Regions from separate parts of the Neobacillus sp. MER 74 genome, predicted to be linked through region 2. Evidence: riboswitches for the same ligand, from Rfam matches in the RefSeq annotation. Region 2 holds a riboswitch; each other region holds the start of a gene.

Region 1 (6,751 bases), on a different contig from region 2:
TTGACTGCTTCCTCAATCAACTCGATCAGCTAAGAGCCGATGACAGGGAAGAAATCAGTGTCATTAGTGGAAAGATCCGCAGCCTTATCGAGAAAGCGGAAATACCCCTGGAGATAGAAACAGAGATCATTCAGTACCTGTCAGAGTTTGGCGAGGAGTGGGCCTACGCAATTCGTTCCAGTGCCACTGCGGAGGATTTGCCTCATGCGTCCTTCGCAGGGCAGCAAGATACGTTTTTAAATATCAAAGGAAAAGAAGAAATCCTTCGGCATATCCGTAAGTGCTGGGCCTCCCTGTTTACAGATAGGGCGGTGATCTACCGCATTATGAATGGATTCGACCATCGAAAGGTTTACTTGTCAGTCGTGATCCAAAGGATGATTTTCCCGCAAGCTTCAGGGATCTTGTTTACAGCCGATCCTGTTTCATCCAACCGCAAGGTGCTATCGATCGATGCTAGCTTTGGACTTGGGGAAGCCCTTGTCTCTGGTTTAGTGAATGCCGATAACTATAAGGTTCGAGAGGGAACCATTTTTGAAAAAACTGTCTCTGCCAAGAAACTAGCCATACATGCATTAAAAGAGGGCGGTATAGAGGAAAAAGAGATCGAGTGGGACCAACAGAATCGGCAAACCCTTACAGATTCGCAGATTTTACAGCTGGAGCAAGTAGGAAGAAAGATTGAGGCGTATTTTTCCTGCCCGCAGGACATTGAATGGTGCCTTTCTGAAGAGGCGTTATATATTGTCCAAAGCCGCCCCATCACAACCTTATTTCCGATTCCGGAAGATACCGATGGGCAGAACAGGGTTTACTTGTCGTTTGGCCATCAACAAATGATGACAGATGCTATTAGACCATTGGGTATGTCCTTTTTAATGGATCTATTCGATGAATTTCCGCTTCGTAAAGCGGGTGGAAGACTGTTTCTTGACCTAACTTACGACCTGGCCTCTCCCATTGGCCGGAAGATCCTGCCCTCTGTGATGGGCAAGAACGACCCTCTCTCAAAGAATGCGATGTTAAGCTTAATGAACAGAAAGGATTTCAAGAATTCATTGCCACGGGGAAAGAGAGTATTCAAACTTGGCACTAAGGGACTTTCCTGGACACTTCCCTTACACATAATCAACATCTACCGAAAAAACGACCCCGCACTCCCTCAGAATCTCATCACTCTAAACGAAGCATCCATAATGGAACTGCAGGAACGGATTACAACCTTTTCGAGAGAAGAACTGTTTACTTTCATTAGGAAAGACCTTAAGAAATTAAAAGAACTCTTTTATGATCCTCGAGGATTAGGTGTCATTATGGTGGGGGTATTAGCATGGGACTGGATCAATAAAAAAATGGAAAGATGGTTGGGGGAAAGGAACGCAGCCGACACACTTTCCCAATCGGTGGCAAACAACGTTACATCTGAAATGGGTTTTGCACTCATGGATGTGTCGGACATCGTTCGGCTATATCCGGACACGATGGAAGTTTTACAACATACCCGCGATGACAATTTTTTCGAGGAACTAGCCGAACTGGAAGGCGGGCAGGCAATTATTAACGCTTTGAGAGGGTACCTTGAAAAATACGGAATGCGCTGTTCTGGAGAGATCGATCTAACAAGGACCCGTTGGAGAGAACAGCCCACCGCACTCATCCCCATGATTCTTAGCAATATAAAGAATTTTCCTCCTCATTCGAGCAGAGTTAAATTTGAGCAAGGCAAGTGGAAGGCAGAGCAGAAAGCGCAGGATCTTCTGAAACGCTTGGAGCAACTGCCCGGCGGCAAACGAAAGGCAAAAAAGACAGAAAAGATGATCAGTGTTCTTCGAAATTATATTGGCTATCGGGAATATCCCAAGTACGCTTACATTAGACGTTTCGACATCTACAAGCAGGCGCTGTTGAGGGAGGCCGCTCTACTTGTTCAAAAAGGGGTTATCCAAGAAAAAGAAGACATCTACTATTTATCTTTTGAGGAGCTTTATGAAACCGTTCGAACCAAGCATTTGGATTACAAGATGATTAATAAGAGAAAAGGGGATTATCAAGTTTTTGAGAAGTTGGCACCACCAAGGGTGATGACGTCTGAGGGCGAGGTCCTAACAGGTGCATACAACACCGATGATATCCCTCAAGGCGCCTTAGCGGGAACCCCCGTATCATCCGGCATCATCGAGGGCCGCGCACGTGTCATTTTAAAAATGGAGGAAACTCAAATAGAGGATGGGGATATTCTCGTAACTACATTCACGGATCCCAGCTGGACTCCGCTGTTTGTAGCTGTTAAAGGCTTGGTGACAGAAGTAGGCGGACTAATGACACATGGTTCTGTCATTGCCCGCGAATATGGTCTTCCGGCCGTCGTAGGAGTTGAAAACGTCACGGGGATCATAAAGGACGGACAGAGAATCCGGGTGAACGGGACGGAAGGTTATATAGAAATACTATGATTTTATATTTCATAAAAAATAGAAAAATACGTAATGAGCTTTAAATGATCTCTGCTGACATGGCCAATGTCCGGTTACCAAGGTTACAGAATGTCCAATCAACTCCAACTCCTTTTGCATATATTGGATTACTCTAATCCACTATGCAAGGAAGGTGAGCTCATGAAGAAAGTGGCCATCTTGGGAGGAGGGGTGGCTAGCCTTAGTGCGGCACATGAACTGGTAGAAAGAGGGTTTGACGTAACGGTATACGAAAGCAAAACCATTCCGGGTGGAAAAGCACGCTCGATTCCTGTTCCCCATTCCGGGACGAGCGGCAGAAAAAATCTACCGGGAGAACACGGATTCCGTTGCTTTCCCGGATTTTATCGCCATATCATTGATACGATGAAACGAATCCCTTTTGACCAAAAGCAAAGCGTTTATGATCAATTAGTAACAGCTCGGGAAATGGGACTTGCCCGCTTTGATCATGAACTAGTCGCCATCTCCACTTCCATTCCGAAATCGATGACCGGTATCAAAAAGAACTTGAAAGCATTGTTTGATTCGGATTGGGGACTTACAGAGGAAGAAGTGGTGTTCTTTACGGAGCGGCTTTGGCAGGTGATGACGAGCTGCAGGGAACGAATCATGGATGAATATGAAAGGATTAGCTGGTGGGATTATCTAGATGGAGATAACCAATCGAAGAACTTCCATGAAGTGTTTGCTTCCCTTTCCCGCTCATTGGTTGCCGCGAAATCTACAGAAGCAAGCGCCAAGACCTTCGGTACGGTTCTTTCCCAACTCCTTATCGGTATCCTTACGCCGACTAATGATTCGGACCGAGTCCTGAACGGCCCAACCAATGAGGTGTGGATCGATCCATGGATCAGCTATTTAAAACAAAAAGGAGTTCGTTATTTTACCAATGCAACCGTGTGCGGCTTTCAACTCAATGAAGGCAAAATCACGGGTGTCCATATCAATAGGGCAGGAAAGGACGAGTATGTCAATGCAGACTTTTACTTAAGTACTCTCCCGGTGGAAGCCATGGCCCCACTAGTTTCCTCTGATATGCTTAGAGCGGACCCGGCGCTGATAGGATTGAAGAAGCTTGCCAAAGATGTTGATTGGATGAACGGGCTCCAGTTCTTTATGAAACGGGATGTGCCCATTGTAAACGGCCATCTGATCATTATGGATTCTCCGTGGGCGATTACGGCCATTTCACAAAAGCAATTTTGGGACAGGAAGGATTTTCGAGCATATGGGGATGGTCAGGTTAGGGGCATTATTTCGGTTGATATTTCGGAATGGAACCAACCAGGTATGCTTTTAGGAAAAAAGGCAATCGAATGCACGAAAGAAGAAATTAAAGAGGAAGTATGGGCACAGCTGAAACAAGCCTTAAATCACGAAGAAGTACTGCTCCGGGATGAGGATGTTCACTCTTGGTTTTTGGATCCGGGCATTCAATTCGACGATTCCGGCAAAATGATCAATAGTGAGCCTTTGCTTATAAACAAAGTTTTTGCGTGGAGCTTAAGACCCTATGCTTTTACAAAGATCCCCAATCTCTTCCTGGCTTCCGATTATGTGCGTACAAATACGGATCTGGCGTCGATGGAAGCGGCAAATGAGGCGGCCCGCCGAGCGGTCAACAGTATACTTGATGCGGCAGATTCAAAGAAAAGGAAATGCAAGATTTGGGACATGTATAAATTTGACCTATTAACTCCCTGGCACATTCACGATTGGATTCGCTATAGGAAAGGGCTCCCCTGGAATGGCGGCTCCTCCTTCTGCTCAAGGGTTGTCTACTTCCTCCTCAATGCAGGTAAATATGCTTGGGGAAAAGTCCAACAGTCTAGATGGTTTTTGTAGCCTAACCTGAACGCAACGAATTCAACCATATTACTAAAGGAAGTACATGGAACGTGAACGTGTGCTTCTTTTTGTATTGTAGACCATTTTAAAATTCTACTTTTTTTCCAGAAGATGATGAGACCTTCTTCTAGAGTCATTTAAGAATTTGTTTCATAACCTTCTCAATCCTCAGGGAAAAGTCAGACTTTTGGAGGGCAGTCAAACAAGATAGAAGGCATGACACTTTAAAAGCCATAGCTATAAATGACTACATTTTTGCCGTGAATGAAGCGGTGAATAACAAGATGATGCATTATACTGGCGTCATGACAGAGGAGTCAATATTCTTATTAAAAAAAGCCAGACAAGATCGCTCTTCTGAGGTGACCAAATTTAAACTTAGATTCACACATACATACAACAAGAACGAGTTGCAATGGGAGATGTAAGGACGCTCCCGTTGCCATCGTCTATCCGTCCGGGACTTGGTATAAAAATGTAACCCCTGAAGTGGGAAACACAATTGTAAAGCGTCATCTGGCGGAAGGTCTTTGCCTTCAGGAGCATGCGATATCCAAGAAACTTCGTCCAATGTCGGAGGAGTTTGTTTCCATTGAGGATGTGACTTCTGAAGAAACAGGGACAGAGGAGCAAATAGGATAAGGTTCAATAGAAAAAGATGTTCCATTGGAATGGGGCATCTTTTTTGTATTAGTTGAAAGGATTGGATACAGGCCATTGCCAATTTGAAGTAGGTTCATACGTATACGGGAAAGGGAAGGCAGCTGTAAAGAAGCATAAATACATTAAATAAGTTGGCATTGACTGCCTTGACTGATATAATAGTAAAATAATAACTGAAAAACGATGAAATGTGGGGGAACCGGTGTTGCCGGTTGAGATTTAGTCCGTAAGACGATTACCCTTGGAACCTGATCTGGTTGATACCGGCGGAGGGAACATATTCTTAAACAATTAATTGTTTGCTGATATGCACTCAGGTTCTTTGCCTGAGTGCTTTATTTTATTTAAGCAAGTTTTTGCCCTCTAACTAACACTGAGGTTTCGCTCTATTTCATTTGTTTCACTTTAGATTTTATTTTACATATGGGGGATACAACATGAAGAAATGGCTAGTACTACTCCTTTCAGTCCTTCTAGTGACTGGATGCAGCAGCAAAAAAGAAACAGAAAACACAAAAGAAAAAAAACAGCCGCTTAAAAAGGTCTCAATTGTACTGGATTGGACTCCAAATACCAATCATACTGGATTATATGTAGCAAAAGAAAAAGGATTCTTTAAAAAAGAGGGCTTGGATGTGGATATTATCATGCCGGGCGAGTCCGGTGCTGATCAACTAGTAGCTTCTGGCAAGGCGCAATTTGGTGTTGGCTACCAAGAAGCAATTACCCAGGCACGTATACAAGGGGTGCCGCTCGTATCGATCGCTGCAGTGATTCAGCACAATACATCTGGATTCGCTTCACCTGTTGGCAAAAAGATTCAATCTCCGAAGGATTTTGAAGGAAAAACATACGGCGGATGGGGTTCGCCAGTCGAAAAATCTGTCATCACTTCTCTCATGAAAAAGGAAAACGCCGATGACAATAAGGTGAAAATCGTGAACATGGGGGATACGGACTTTTTTACGGCTGTGAAACGAGACATCGATTTTGCTTGGATTTACTATGGATGGACTGGTGTAGAAGCGGAGCTTCGAAATGAAAAGATTAATATGGTTTACTTAACAGATTACTCTGACAAACTGGACTACTATACACCTGTTTTAGAAACCAACGAAAAAATGATCGAACAAAACCCTGAAACGGTTAAGGCATTCGTAAAAGCCGCTGCCGAGGGCTATGAATTTGCGATTAAAAACCCTGATCAAGCTGCAGATATCCTGATTAAAGCCGCACCGGATTTAGATCCAAAGCTTGTAAAGAAGAGTCAAGAATGGTTGTCTCCGAAATATCGGGATGATGCAAAGGAATGGGGAATTCAAAAGCAAGAGGTTTGGGAAAATTATGCTCAATGGATGTATGAGAATAAGCTTCTTGACAAGAAATTAGATGCGAAAAAAGCATTTACAAATGAGTTTTTACCAAAACAATAGGGGGTAGAAAAACATGGCGAATACATTAATCAGCATTCAAATCATCCCGAAAACAACGAATGGCGAGGACGTTATTCCATACGTTGATGAAGCGATTAAAGTCATTGCTGAATCTGGTGTGAAATATGAGGTACACCCGTTAGAAACAACCATGGAAGGCGAACTCCACGAATTATTTTCGGTGATTTCAAAAATGAATGAACGAATGATTGAAATGGGAAGCAAAAATGTCATTTCTCAAGTGAAAATCCTTTATCAGCCAACAGGGATTACCATGGATAACTTAACGGAGAAATATCGATCATGAGAAAGAATCTTGTAAAAGGGTGG
Region 2 (6,751 bases):
TTAACAGTCGATATGGATGTTCTTGATATTGCCTATGCTCCAGGAGTACCGGCTTCAACGCCGGGGGGGATGACAACGGCGGAACTCTTAGAAGGGGTTTTAACCGCAGCTAAGCATCCAAAAGTCAAAGCCATGGACATCGTCTGCCTTGATCCCCAAAAAGACACCCATGTCCAACCAACCGTCAAACTCGGAACACACGTATTTCTCACCTTCTTAACAGGGGTAATGATGAGATAAAAAACCTTGGTGTCAGGCACCACTAATAAACATTTAGATCATTGTGTCCGTCATTGGCGGACACTTTTTTATTTTGGAAATAAAAAAAGGAGTTGTAGTTCGATTTTTATTGACTGAATAATCAGAATCTTCGCATGTAAGGGTTTTCGTGGGAAATAAAATGTAGGGGACTTAAACACTATTATTCCTTGGGAAAGCGCAAGATTAGACAATTATCGATACATTTTTTAATAAAGCTTCGCATCTATTTCCCAACTTGCCTTTTATGATTATTGGAAAACTTATTAAATGAAAAGGACATCCTTTTGGGATATAATCTAATAATTAGTAATTAATAGGAGTCGCTGCTATGAAAATTATCGTACTCTCGGATACTCATATGCCAAAAAGGGCTAAATCCTTGCCGCCACGACTACTGGAAGAACTAAAGGATGCAGATTTGATTATCCATGCAGGGGATTGGCAAACAATCGATGTTTATAACCATCTTATAACCTTTGCAAAGGTAGTAGGGGTTTTTGGTAATGTTGACAATGAAGACATCAAGGACATGTTTCCAGAGAAACGAATCGTAGAGGCAGGCGGATATAAACTTGGTATTACCCATGGTCATGGCACCGGAAAAACAACTGAAAAAAGAGCCCTTCAGAAATTTGCAGACGAAAAAGTAGATTGCATCATTTTCGGTCATTCACATATTCCGATTAAAAAGTATGAACAAGGTATCTTTATTTTCAACCCTGGTTCGCCAACAGACAAAAGAAGGCAGGAAAATTATTCATTTGGTATCATTAATATCGGGGAATCATTAGAGGCGGAACATATCTTTTTTACAAAAGAGTCAACCAAAAAATTAAACAAAAGGGGAACAAGAAAATTGAACAAGCAGGTAATCGTCTATACTACAAAAGACTGCATAGAGTGCACGATGGTCAAAAAAGTCCTAAGTGAGGAAGGAATTCCTTTTGAGACTAGAGATTTATCAGTCAATCCAGAATATCAAAAGGAAGTAGAGAAATACGGTTTTCTTGGTGTTCCAGTAACAGTCGTTGAAAATCTGGCTGTCAAAGGATTTACCAATGAACTAAAAGAGTTAATGGAATTGGCAAAAAAATAAGAAAGACATTGAGTATTCGGTACTGCACCAGAAATCAGATTAAATAAAAAAATGGCTTGGAGGAAATCCCCCAAGCCATTTTTTAATACCGATTATGCACTTATTGATTTATCTTCTTTTGCCGTTTGAATTTCACCTGAAGGATGGAACTCATTCTCCATCTTAGAAACAACCACTGTTGCCACACCATTTCCGATTAAGTTAGTAATCGCACGAGCTTCAGACATGAACCGATCGACACCTAGTAATAAGGCAATCCCTTCAACGGGAATGACAGGGAAAGCAGACAGTGTCGCAGCTAGAGTAATAAAACCTGATCCGGTTACACCCGCTGCACCTTTTGATGTCAGCATTAAGATTCCTAACAAGGTGATTTGATGCCATATTGTAATATCAACATTGTATGCCTGAGCAATAAAGAGCGCCGCCATCGAAAGATAAATCGCAGTCCCATCCAAGTTAAACGAGTATCCGGTTGGAACAACGAGGCCTACTACCGATTTGGAACAGCCGTATTTCTCTAGTCTTTCCATCATTCTCGGGAGGGCAGATTCAGAAGAGGATGTACCTAACACCAAGAGAATTTCTTCTTTAATATAAGCGATAAATTTCAAAATATTAAATCCATAAAGCTTTGCGATTGCCCCGAGGATAAATACGATGAAAATAAACATCGTTGCATAAACGCTTCCCATTAATTTACCTAGTGAGACTAAAGAGCCTAGCCCAAAATTACCGATTGTATAGGCCATTGCACCAGAGGCGGCGATGGGTGAAAATTTCATTACCATATTAACAATCTTAAAAAATATTTCTGTAAATTGCTCAAACAGAGCAACGACTGGCTTCCCTTTTTGTCCTAATGAAGCAAGGGCAATTCCGAACAGGACCGCAAAGAATAAAATCGGGAGCAGATCACCTTTTGCCATCGCCCCAACAAAATTATCAGGAATAACTCCTAAAATAAACTCCATAAATCCATGACTGGACTCCTTTGCCTGCTCAGTAAATTGTGAAATGTCTCCGCCTTTTACGGAGTCTGTGTTAAATCCAGATCCAGGTTTAATGATATTGACGAGTAATAACCCGATTGCAAGCGCAAAAGTAGTAACAATCTCAAAGTAAAGGAGCGCTTTTCCCCCAATCCGTCCAACCTTTTTTAAATCCCCCATGTTACCAATACCGATGACAATTGTTAAAAATACAATCGGAGCTATTACCATCTTAATTAATTTGATAAAGATATCCGCCAAAACTTTTAATTCTGTACCGAATTTTGGAAACAGAAATCCGATCACAATTCCAAGTACAATCCCCAATAATACTTGGACGGTCAAATTCTTAAAATTAATTCTCATTTTCCCGTACACCCCTTTGTTTAATTAGAACTGTTAACGCTTTCAGTCTATCTATTGACAGAATAAATGAAAATTCAGATAATCGTAAGGTTTTGGTCATATTGGTCTTATTGTTCCTTTTGTTATAGAAATAACATAAAAAAACAACGAAAAATATCATCGATTAATTTACTATTTTGATAAAATAGGCCATGATAAGCATATAAATGAGAGTTCTTTAAGGGGGAGCAGGGGATGTTTCCATTAAAAGTTATATTGATAGAAGATGACCCGATGGTTCGGGAGGTTCACCGCCAATTTATTGATCGGGTGGAGGGATTTTCGATAATCGGCGTTGCTGCAAACGGGATTGAAGGTCTGAGATTAATCAAAGAGCTCCGGCCCAACCTTGCCATTATCGACATTTATATGCCATATATGGGTGGATTGGAGATGCTAAGAGAACTTCGTTCAGAGCTCTATTCCGTTGATGTAATTGCCATAACAGCGGCCAGCGATATGGAAACCATCCATGGAGTTCTTCAACAAGGTGCGTTCGATTATATCATGAAACCATTTACCTTTGAGCGTATAAAAAAATCACTAGATAACTATAAAACTTATCGTATGAAATTAGCGGAAAAGAAGGCCCTTTCACAAGAGGAACTTGATCACATCTTATTCATTGATCAAAAAGAAGAATGTGAAAGAGACAACCTGCCAAAGGGATTAAATATGAACACTTTAACAAAAATTACCGACTTTCTTTCGCAAGAGAAGGAACCCGTCTCTGCTGAGGAGGTGGCTGAAGGCATTGGTATGGCTCGGGTAACAGCACGAAGATATCTTGATTATTTAGAAAAAGAAGGAAAAGTAAAGATACATATCCATTACGGGGGTGTGGGAAGACCAGTCAACCGATATGGAGTGTAAATATAAAATACGATGTTTGTGAAATGGGAGGGAGCATGTTGGACTGGAACATCAGGATTGAAAAACCAAAACTCCGTTTACAGACGACGATTACCCTGCTAGTTTGCATTGTAGTTGTGATGGCATTGTTTGTTACCGAGATATTAATCACTAACAGAATTTCACAAGAAACAAAGAAAGGGCAAGCTGAGAAAGCCACGGATATTGCGCGGATTGTTGCCCAATCGTCCCTTGTGATAAACGGGTTACAGAATAAAAAAGCTGAGAAGGATATCCAAACATATGCGAATGATATCAAGCGTTCCACCCATGTTGAATTCATCGTCGTCATGGACATGAATGGAATAAGAAAATCACATCCTAATCGGAATCTATTAGGCCAGCATTTTGTCGGGGGAGATGAAGGTCCGGTATTAAAAGGGAAAGAGCATATTTCGACTGCCGAAGGAACATTAGGATTATCATTACGCTCGTTCGTCCCTGTATTTGATAAGAAAAATAAACAAATAGGGGCCGTTGCCGTTGGGATCTCGTTAGAAAAAGTAAATCTGGCCATCGAACAGAGTAGAAGAATTATTTTGATTGGAGTCGGTGTGGGTGTTTTAGTTGGCATCCTAGGAGCTCTGTTTTTGGCAAGAAAAATTAAATCGATTCTGTTTGGCATGGAGCCTAGTGAAATAGCCAAACTGTTGGAAGAACGAAGTGCGATGCTGGAATCAACCAAGGAAGGGACGCTGGCGGTTAATCAAGATGGGATAACCACTCTCCTTAATAATGAAGGGGTTAGGCTCCTCCATATGGCCGGTATTGAAGGTCCTTTTTTAGGGAAAAGAGTGGACGAATACATGCCAAATACCAAACTTTCTACCGTCCTAGGGACTGGGGAAGCACAATTAGATCAAGAGCAGGAAATCAATCATATTACCATCCTAACCAACCGTGTCCCTGTAATCGTGAAGGGAAAGATTGTTGGAGCAATTGCCACCTTTCGGAAAAAAACTGAAATCAAGGAGTTAGCTGAACAATTGACCGGAGTCAAGTTATATGCAGAGGCACTTAGAACCCAATCACATGAATTCATGAACAAACTGCATGTAATCTCAGGTTTGGTTCATATGAAGGACTATCAAATGGTTTCGACGTACATTACCAAAATTGTGAATCACCAGCAGTCTGAGGTAGAATTTGTCGTCAGTCGTTTTAAAGATCCTGTATTAGCAGGGTTTATTTTAGGAAAACTTAGCTTTGCAAGGGAAAAAGGCTGTGAAATGATCATTGATGGAGAAGGATTGTTACCAGAACCGCACAGGCAGGAAACAACACATGAAGTGGTCACGATTCTTGGAAATTTAATTGATAATGCACTGGATGCGGTCGCGGACCAGCCCCTTAAAAAAGTAACGGTCAGGTTTGATTATTATGAAAATATCCTTGTGTTGGAGGTCCATGATACAGGACAAGGTATCGATGAGGAAATTATAAATAGCTTATGTGTGAAAGGATTTTCAACTAAGGGAGAAAATCGAGGAATTGGTTTATTTTTAGTACAGCGAAGCTTGGAAAAATTAGCAGGACAGTTAGAAATTCATTCTCAAAAAGGGAAAGGGACTGCTTTTATTGTTACGTTCCCATACAACAGTAAACAGTAACGATATTATGTTAACCTGATTATAAAAATTTGAAAAAATAATTATATTATGTAAACTACTATACGTTGTAACTATTTTCTTTACATTCTAGTTTCATAGCGTTATTATGTACTTAATTTAATAAACTAATCGATCTACTAGGGGTGCCCTGTTATCAGGCTGAGAGAAAACGCTATGTTTTTAACCCTTTGGACCTGATCTGGGTAATACCAGCGTAGGAAAGTAGCCAAGTGAATGTTTTTTCTCTGACTTACTAACCAGGTCCATTTATGGATCTGGTTTTTTTATTTTTTGGTTGTGTTTAACTTGTCTGTTGATTTCCGTTCCAGGCACTTCAATCAACAAAGTGCCAAAACACATGCTATATATTAAAAAGAAATGGAGAGATTACAATGGAAAAAATTAGTTTATATGAAACGTTGGAAAAAGTAAGAGAGGTAAACCCGCTTGTACATAATATCACCAATGTCGTGGTAACGAATTTTACCGCGAATGGGCTGCTCGCTTTAGGCGCTTCGCCTGTGATGGCGTATGCTGCTGAAGAAGTGGCGGAAATGGCTAAGATTGCTAGTGCACTGGTTTTGAATATTGGTACCTTAAACCCACAAACGGTGGATTCAATGATTATTGCTGGAAAAGCAGCCAATGAATCCAATGTACCGGTCATCTTTGATCCGGTTGGTGCTGGGGCTACCACGTACCGAACCGAAACGGCGCAACGAATCATGAGGGAAGTCAATGTTTCAGCGATTCGGGGAAACGCGGCTGAAATTGCAAATGTCCTTGGTGAAAAGTGGGAAATTAAAGGTGTTGATGCGGGGGCGTCAGCGAATGAGGATATCGTGAGCCTTGCGATTAAAGCAGCAGAGACTTGGAATTGTGTGGTCATCATCACAGGAAAAGTGGATGTCGTCTCAGATGGCGAGACTAGCTATCTTGTTAACAACGGCCACCCAATCATGACAAAAGTGACCGGTATGGGGTGCTTGTTAACCTCAGTGATTGGGGCGTTTGCAGGAGTGGAGAAGGACCTGCTTAAGGCTTCCGTGGGAGCTTTGACATCCTATGAGGTTGCCGCTGAAAAGGCAGCAGCGAAAACAGCTGAAAAGGGATCAGGAAGTTTCCAAATCGAATTCTTAAACCAATTATCACTTGTTTCAAATGAGGATATCAATCAATATAGTTCTTTCAAAAAAGTTAATTAAGTGGGGTAATTTAAATGAAAAAAGCATTAACAATTGCAGGTTCAGATAGTGGCGGCGGGGCAGGAATTCAAGCCGACATAAAGACATTTCAGGAATTAGATGTATTTGGAATGTCGGCGTTAACAGCAGTAACAGCCCAAAATACATTAGGAGTTCACGGAGTTTATCCAATGTCGAGAGAGGCTGTGGTCAAACAGATTGAGGCGATTGGATCGGATATTGGTGCCGATGCTGTGAAAACAGGAATGTTGTTCAATGCTGAAATCATCG
Region 3 (6,751 bases), on a different contig from region 2:
AAAACGATCGACCACATCCATATCATGGGTTACCATCACAATGGTTGTTCCCTGTTCCTGTCTCTCTTTGAGACGTTTAATAAGCTCTCTCGCTGTTTTTTCATCCTGACCAAAGGTTGGTTCATCAAGCAATAGCAAAGCTTGATCGAACAATAACATTGTCGCCACACTTAACCGCCGTTTTTGTCCTAAACTCAGGGTAAAAGGGTGCGCATCCTGGTATGGTGCCAATCCAAACTCCTCTAACAATCGATTGGTTTTCGAGCGCACCTGCTCCTCCGGCCAATTTCGCTGCCGGCCGCCAAAAGCCACTTCGTCAAAAACCGTATCGGTAATGAATTGATGTTCGGGATTTTGGAAAACAAAGCCTGCCTGCTCAAATAATTCTCGGTCTGTCCATTTTTTTAGTTCCTTACCTTGAAAGTAAATTCTCCCTTTTTGAATCGGCTCCAACCGGATCAGACTTTTTAAAAAAGTGCTTTTCCCACTCCCATTTTCTCCGACAATGGAAATCCATTCCCCTCTATGGATTTTCACCTCTATATCACTGACAACGGTCTTCTTCCCATAGCCAATTTCAACATGTTCGGTGCGGAGTAAACAATCGCCTTGTACGAGCGGTTTCGTTTTTACCCTATTTATAAGTTTGATAGATAGAGGGTGCGAGGGATCTTGAACGATCTCCTCCCATTTGTGAGGAAACAACTTAGGGCGCCAAATCCCCGCATCTTTCATTTGTTGATTAAATTGGAGCAGCATCTCTTTTGGTTCCCCATCCCCAATAATCTTTCCATGCTCATCAAGGATAATGACTCGGTCCATCCATTCGATGCAGCCGTCAAGGACATGTTCTACAAAGACCATCGTATGGTTGGTTGTTTGAGCAAACCGCCTCAATAAACCAAAGATCTCATTCCGGCCAGCAGGGTCGAGTTGAGCGGTTGGTTCATCAAAGAAAAGGACGTCTGGTTCTAATGCAAGCAAACACGCTAACGCCAATCGTTGTTTCATCCCGCCTGAGAGCATTTCAATCGGTGTTTTCTTATCAACCATCAGCCCTACTTTTTCCATCAAATCCGAGATCATTTGATCCATTTCGTTACGAGGAATCGAACGGTTTTCCAGACTAAAGGCAATTTCTTCATCGACACGCAGCATACAAAACTGGGAATCAGGATCTTGAAACATCACTCCTGCATTTTTCCGGATGCATACTTCACCGCTGACCTCTGCGTCCAAATGCTCAGGGATAATCCCAGCAAGAGCAGAAATCAATGTAGATTTCCCACTCCCACTAGGTCCAAGGATTAATACCTTCTCCCCTTGATGGATGGACAAGGTAATATGATTGAGTATTTTTTCAGAGCGGTTATAAAAACGAATCGAAAGATCTTTACAACCCAGAAACATTGACATTGTCCTTTTTTCTTTTTTCCTTCATCAACTCATATTGCTCTAACACCCCTGTATTTGCGAGGGCATCCACGACAACTTTCGCTAGCCAGCCGCCAAGAATCATGCCGCTGATGACATGAATTCCTAGTGTCATCAAAAAGACTTCCAGTGTGTAATAACCGAAACCGTTGGCGATTATGTTATAAAGCATTCCAAATACGGCAGCTAGAGCACCTGATAGCATTAAAGTAAAAAGGTTATACCGTTTATATCCGAATAGGGCGAAGGCAATTTCTGAACCAATCCCTTGAAAAACACCTACTAACAGGGCCGACAGACCAAAATGACTTCCTGTTAATAACTCGACGGCAGCCGCTGCTACCTCTGCAATAAATGCTGCTCCCGGTTTTCTGATAATATACGCGACGATTGGACTGGCAATCACCCAAATACCAAACATAAAGCCTGCACCGACCGGCCCGACAATAGCAGAAATCGGAATCCACAGCGTCGACCATCCTAAATAAATCACTCCACAGGCCACCGCTAGAATCACAGCAAGAACGACTTCTTTCATCTTCCAGGTCTTCATTTCACTGCCTCCATTTTCACAGGCCATTCTTCTAGTTTATAAGCCATATCCCAGAACATATATTCCAACTGACAACTGATGAGGAAATGCTCCTTCATTTTTTCCTTTTCTTTCTCTGTTGCTATCTTAGCCCACTCATCGATCCTGGCACAAAATTTTGTCGTAATCGAATCGGTCCGGTTTCCATAAAAATGAATCCAATCATAAAAAGGATGGGAGCGATCTGGATTCACTTCCGTTAATAATCTTTTCCCAATTTCCCAATACGTCCATGGACATGGAAGCAATACCGCTAGAATTTCCCCTAATGTCCCTTCATGTGCAACCGTAAGCATATGACGCGTGTAATGAAGGGCTGAGGGTGCTAACGGATATCCCTGTAATGCCTCGTAGGGTACACCTGCTACTTGACAAAAGTTATTATGTGGATGGATTTCACTGTTTAATATAAATGAAATCTGCTGATTAAACATATCCATTTCTTCACGATTCTCACACTTAGAAACTGCGATTCCATAGATGCGAATAAAGGAATTCAAATATTCAAAGTCCTGTTTTACATAATGAACCAATTGTTCTTTTTGTAACTCCCCATCAGCGATCCCCCGGACAAACGGATGTTCAAAAATTGCCTCAAAAATCGGATTGGCTTCTCTTCTTAGTTCTGCTGAAAAACTCATATATTTCTCCCCCTTATTTGTTTTATGGGAAGACACTAAATGGAACGGCTAACGGTTCGAACACGAAAAAACCGCTCCAAAAATGGAGCGGCAGAATAATAGTATTTATCCATACACAGACTCCACTTTCCTACGCTAGTATGAACTAGATCAGGTTCAAAGGGTCCAAGATTATTCTTGTCTCAGCCGCCAAACGGCTCCCCTAGTGGTCTTCCTATAAATTTAATATTCACTCTACACCCGCTGGTTAATGTTGTCAATCAGTTAACAGCTAAAGGATAAAAATAGACCAAACGTCCTATAGAACAAGGAGACGCCTTCTCATTTTCCCCACTATACTTGCTTAACCACAGCCTTATGTTCTAATCGACGAACTAATTTATAGAACCCTAATAAGATGAGGAGGAGAAAAGGATTGATCATGATGGAGTGATACAAACTCCACCAACCATAATGGAAATAACCCCAAGGCTCTGGTAATAAGGTTAAAACCTCATAGATCACAATTCCTACATTCCAAGCTAAAAAAAAGGAGAATTGTTTCCATAATGGACTTTTTAAAGGATAGACATTTAAAAAGATAAGATTCACAGGTGGGACTAAACATAAATACACAAGCAAGGACTGCCAATCCACACCCTTAGTGAAATACCAGTACCCCTGGTATTTCAAACTGATAAATACATCAAACATCAGTTGGAATAAGGTTGTAAATAACCAAATCTGCAGCATCTCACTTCTGGTTAAACGTTTTTTTACTTTGATTGCAATTAGGTTAAATAAGATCACTGCTATAATAATCCCGACCATTTAGTTAACTCCTTAGGCATCAATATATATAAAATTTCCATTTTTAGTAAAAAACATACCTCTCCACCCCTCTAACTTCCAATTATTTACCAATAAATGTCGTAAGTCTCGTAAAACATGTCATAAGCGTCCGGAAATAGGTTATAAGGTTCAAAAAATAGGTAATAAGTCTCTGGAAATAGGTCATAAGTCTCTAAAAATAGGTACTAAGCGCAGGAATAGATGTTATCTTGGTAACTAACCAAAATATTCCCTCTACCCTCTATTACCATTTAAAAAGAATAAGAACTTTTTCTTCCTACCCCCAAAATCTCCACTTTACTATCTAAGTCTTTGAATATGGTCATTTTCTGTCGAAAAATCTGGCCCGCTATCTGCTGGACATTATGTAAAATATAAATCTATTAATATAGAACAACACTACACCTAGAGGAGGAATCTATGTGAATCGAATGTTTAGGTGGCTGGTTAGGTCACTATTTGCTCCTGTCACCGGAAATGCCGGAGCGGTGGCAAGCACACTTGGTTTTTTCTTAGGGTTTTTGCCTTTAGATAATATAAGAATACCGCTATTAGTAGTTCTGTCACTTTTGTTACGTCTGAATATCATCGCCTTATTCCTGGGAACGTTGATACCTATTTTCATTCCAAAAATGAATCATTTACCCATCCTGGATTTAAGTAGATTAGAAGATACGTGGTTCATTTCAACCTTAAAATCGAAAATACAGCTTTCACAATCGATTGCCCCAGCAATCCTAGGCGGCCTGATTGGTCTTGTTTGCTATTTTTTCTTCCATTGGTTTTACAATTTAGGGTTGAAAAAGAGAGAGCGGAATCAAGACCATGTTTTTCTTGATCCTGCCAAAAGACGCTGGTCGATTATCAAACGAATGGGTGCAGGCTTTGCCGCTTTAATGATTTTAGTGTCGACGATTTTTATCGAAAGCCTGAATAACAACCCAGAGTTTCCAGCACTGCAACTTGATAACAGCAGAGCAAAGAGCGTGATCGAACCAATTAATACAAGTTTTAGTGAAGAACAACTCGCCGCTCAGGTTCAAAAAACAACGCCTTCCCTTGCTAGTCAAAAAGAAATCGGGGAAGTGAATCAAAAACAAGAAGTTTATGGTTTTTACGTCGATTGGGACAAAAACAGCCGCACTTCTTTTAAAAAGAATATTGATTCGATTACCACATTAGTACCGGGCTGGCTGCAACTTACACATGGCCTAACCCTTGAAACCCGCACAGACAAGTCGATTGTTGATCAGGCCAAAACACATAAGATAAAGATTCTCCCCTTAGTAAATAATTTCACTAATAATAAATGGGATGGCGAAGTACTGCACCGGTTATTTATCACTCCTGGTGCAGAAGATCTTTTTATAAATAAGATGCTGGATTATGTGAGAACAAATGACTTTGACGGAATCAATATCGACTTTGAAGACATTCAGCCCAATGATAGAAATCACTTCACGCGATTTATCAGCAAAGTTAATCATGCCTTCCATCAACATGGTCTCATGGTTACACTAGATGTTCCGCCGGACAACGATAGTTTTAACTACGCTGCTCTATCAGCAAATGTAGATCGGATGATTGTCATGTTATATGACCAGCATCATTCAATGAGTAAACCTGGACCTGTGGCACCAACGGATTGGGTTGAAGAGAATTTAAACCAACTCCAAATTCCATCGGGAAAATTGATTGTGAGTTTGGGCAGCTTCGGGTACGACTGGGAGGAAAACTCCGGTCAGCCCGCCAAAACAGTTGCCTTCGGCGATATCATGGATTTAGGAATAGGCACCAACCTTCAAATCCAGTGGAATAAACAAACAAGCAACCCCTATTTACGCTACAAATTAAAAGGGAAAAATCATACCGTTTGGTTTTTAGATGGGGCTACTTTTTATAATCAGATGAAGTTATCAATGGATCATGGTTCAAAAGGTATCGCGGTTTGGCGTCTTGGTTCTGAAGATCCTTCCATCTGGAATTATCTGAATAAACCAAAGGAAATAAACGATCCAACCAATGCCCTTAAATCCTTGGTCAGCCCTAATCCTGTTCACTTTGCAGGTGAGGGTGAAGTTTTGAAAATTGCTTCTCAAACAGAACAGGGGAACAGAACAATTCGCTTGGATGCACAAGGGATGATTCAAACCGAATCGTATGTTAAATTGCCACAACCAATTGTGGTAGAACGGTATGGAAAACCGAAAAGTAAGGAAATCGTCCTTTCCTTTGATGACGGTCCAGATCCAACCTATACTCCACAAATATTAGACATTTTGAAAAGGAACCATATCAAAGCCACCTTTTTTATCCTTGGTGAGAACGCGATGCAGCATCCACAATTGGTGAAAAAGATGTATGAAGAGGGCCATGAAATTGGCAACCATACCTTTACCCATCCGAATATTGCATCGATCACACCGGAACAAACAAAAAGGGAACTCAATGCTAATCAGCGGTTGTATCAAGAAATTACAGGCCATTCGATGACCCTTTTCCGTCCTCCATATGCAGCCGATGCGGAACCAAACACGAAGAGTGAACTGGAGCCGATCTTGCGGGCACAGGAGATGGGATATACAACGGTCGGTGAATTAATCGATTCGGATGATTGGCAAGGACTTTCTAGTAAGGAGATTCTCCAGCAGGTATTGAGCCAGCTGCAAGATGGAAATGTGATATTGATGCACGATGCCGGCGGTGACCGCTCGAACACGGTAAAAGCCTTGCCGATGATTATTAAAGAGCTCAAACAGCGCGGCTACACCTTTTCCACCATTGGGGATCTGATTGGAAAAAGTGATCGTCAAATTATGCCTGAAGCTAATCCAGACAACCCTTATTTAGTCTATGACAAGGCAGTATTCAAAGTCCTCCAAGGCTGGAACTTAGGATTAAGCTTTCTCTTCTACTCAGCGATCGTGATCGGAATCCTGCGACTAGTTGTCTTCGTTTTCCTTTCAAGAAGGCAGGTCAAAAGGTATAAGGAAACGGAGATTGACCCTGACTTTACCCCGTATGTTAGTGTCGTGATTGCTGCCTATAACGAGGAAAAAGTCATTTGCAAAACCGTCGATTCGATTTTAGCGAGCGATTACCCTGCTTTTGAAATCCTGGTTATCGACGACGGTTCAAAGGATGATACGGCGGCTGTCGTGGAAGAGACTTATGCAGACCATCCACTCGTCCGATTAATTAAAAAGACCAATGGCGGGAAATCCTCCGCTGTCAATCTTGGGTTTAAAGAAGC

Evidence for each region. Region 2 has a riboswitch for thiamine pyrophosphate ahead of thiM (hydroxyethylthiazole kinase). Riboswitches for the same ligand answer to the same signal wherever they lie in the genome.
Region 1: linked by a shared signal. The riboswitch ahead of M3610_RS23045 (ABC transporter substrate-binding protein) and the one ahead of thiM (hydroxyethylthiazole kinase) in region 2 are both predicted to bind thiamine pyrophosphate.
Region 3: linked by a shared signal. The riboswitch ahead of tenA (thiaminase II) and the one ahead of thiM (hydroxyethylthiazole kinase) in region 2 are both predicted to bind thiamine pyrophosphate.

What each region holds. Positions count from the first base shown of each region.
Region 1 is NZ_JAMAUV010000022.1:48,983-55,733, reverse strand. Features, by position in the region: gene ppsA (phosphoenolpyruvate synthase) at 1-2,453, shown strand, start outside; gene M3610_RS23060 (hydroxysqualene dehydroxylase) at 2,616-4,322, shown strand; partial or broken gene M3610_RS23055 (transcriptional regulator) at 4,490-4,648, shown strand; gene M3610_RS23050 (hypothetical protein) at 4,815-4,967, shown strand; TPP riboswitch at 5,171-5,280, shown strand; gene M3610_RS23045 (ABC transporter substrate-binding protein) at 5,426-6,421, shown strand; gene M3610_RS23040 (MTH1187 family thiamine-binding protein) at 6,435-6,728, shown strand; gene M3610_RS23035 (ABC transporter permease) at 6,725-6,751, shown strand, end outside.
Region 2 is NZ_JAMAUV010000013.1:84,910-91,660, reverse strand. Features, by position in the region: gene M3610_RS19520 (agmatinase family protein) at 1-240, shown strand, start outside; gene M3610_RS28360 (YfcE family phosphodiesterase) at 590-1,357, shown strand; gene M3610_RS19505 (dicarboxylate/amino acid:cation symporter) at 1,450-2,715, opposite strand; gene M3610_RS19500 (response regulator) at 2,950-3,627, shown strand; gene dcuS (DcuS/MalK family sensor histidine kinase) at 3,663-5,276, shown strand; TPP riboswitch at 5,406-5,514, shown strand; gene thiM (hydroxyethylthiazole kinase) at 5,669-6,481, shown strand; gene thiD (bifunctional hydroxymethylpyrimidine kinase/phosphomethylpyrimidine kinase) at 6,496-6,751, shown strand, end outside.
Region 3 is NZ_JAMAUV010000016.1:21,016-27,766, forward strand. Features, by position in the region: gene M3610_RS20675 (ABC transporter ATP-binding protein) at 1-1,416, opposite strand, end outside; gene M3610_RS20680 (ECF transporter S component) at 1,394-1,987, opposite strand; gene tenA (thiaminase II) at 1,984-2,667, opposite strand; TPP riboswitch at 2,778-2,881, opposite strand; gene M3610_RS20690 (hypothetical protein) at 3,001-3,477, opposite strand; gene M3610_RS20695 (polysaccharide deacetylase family protein) at 3,921-6,751, shown strand, end outside.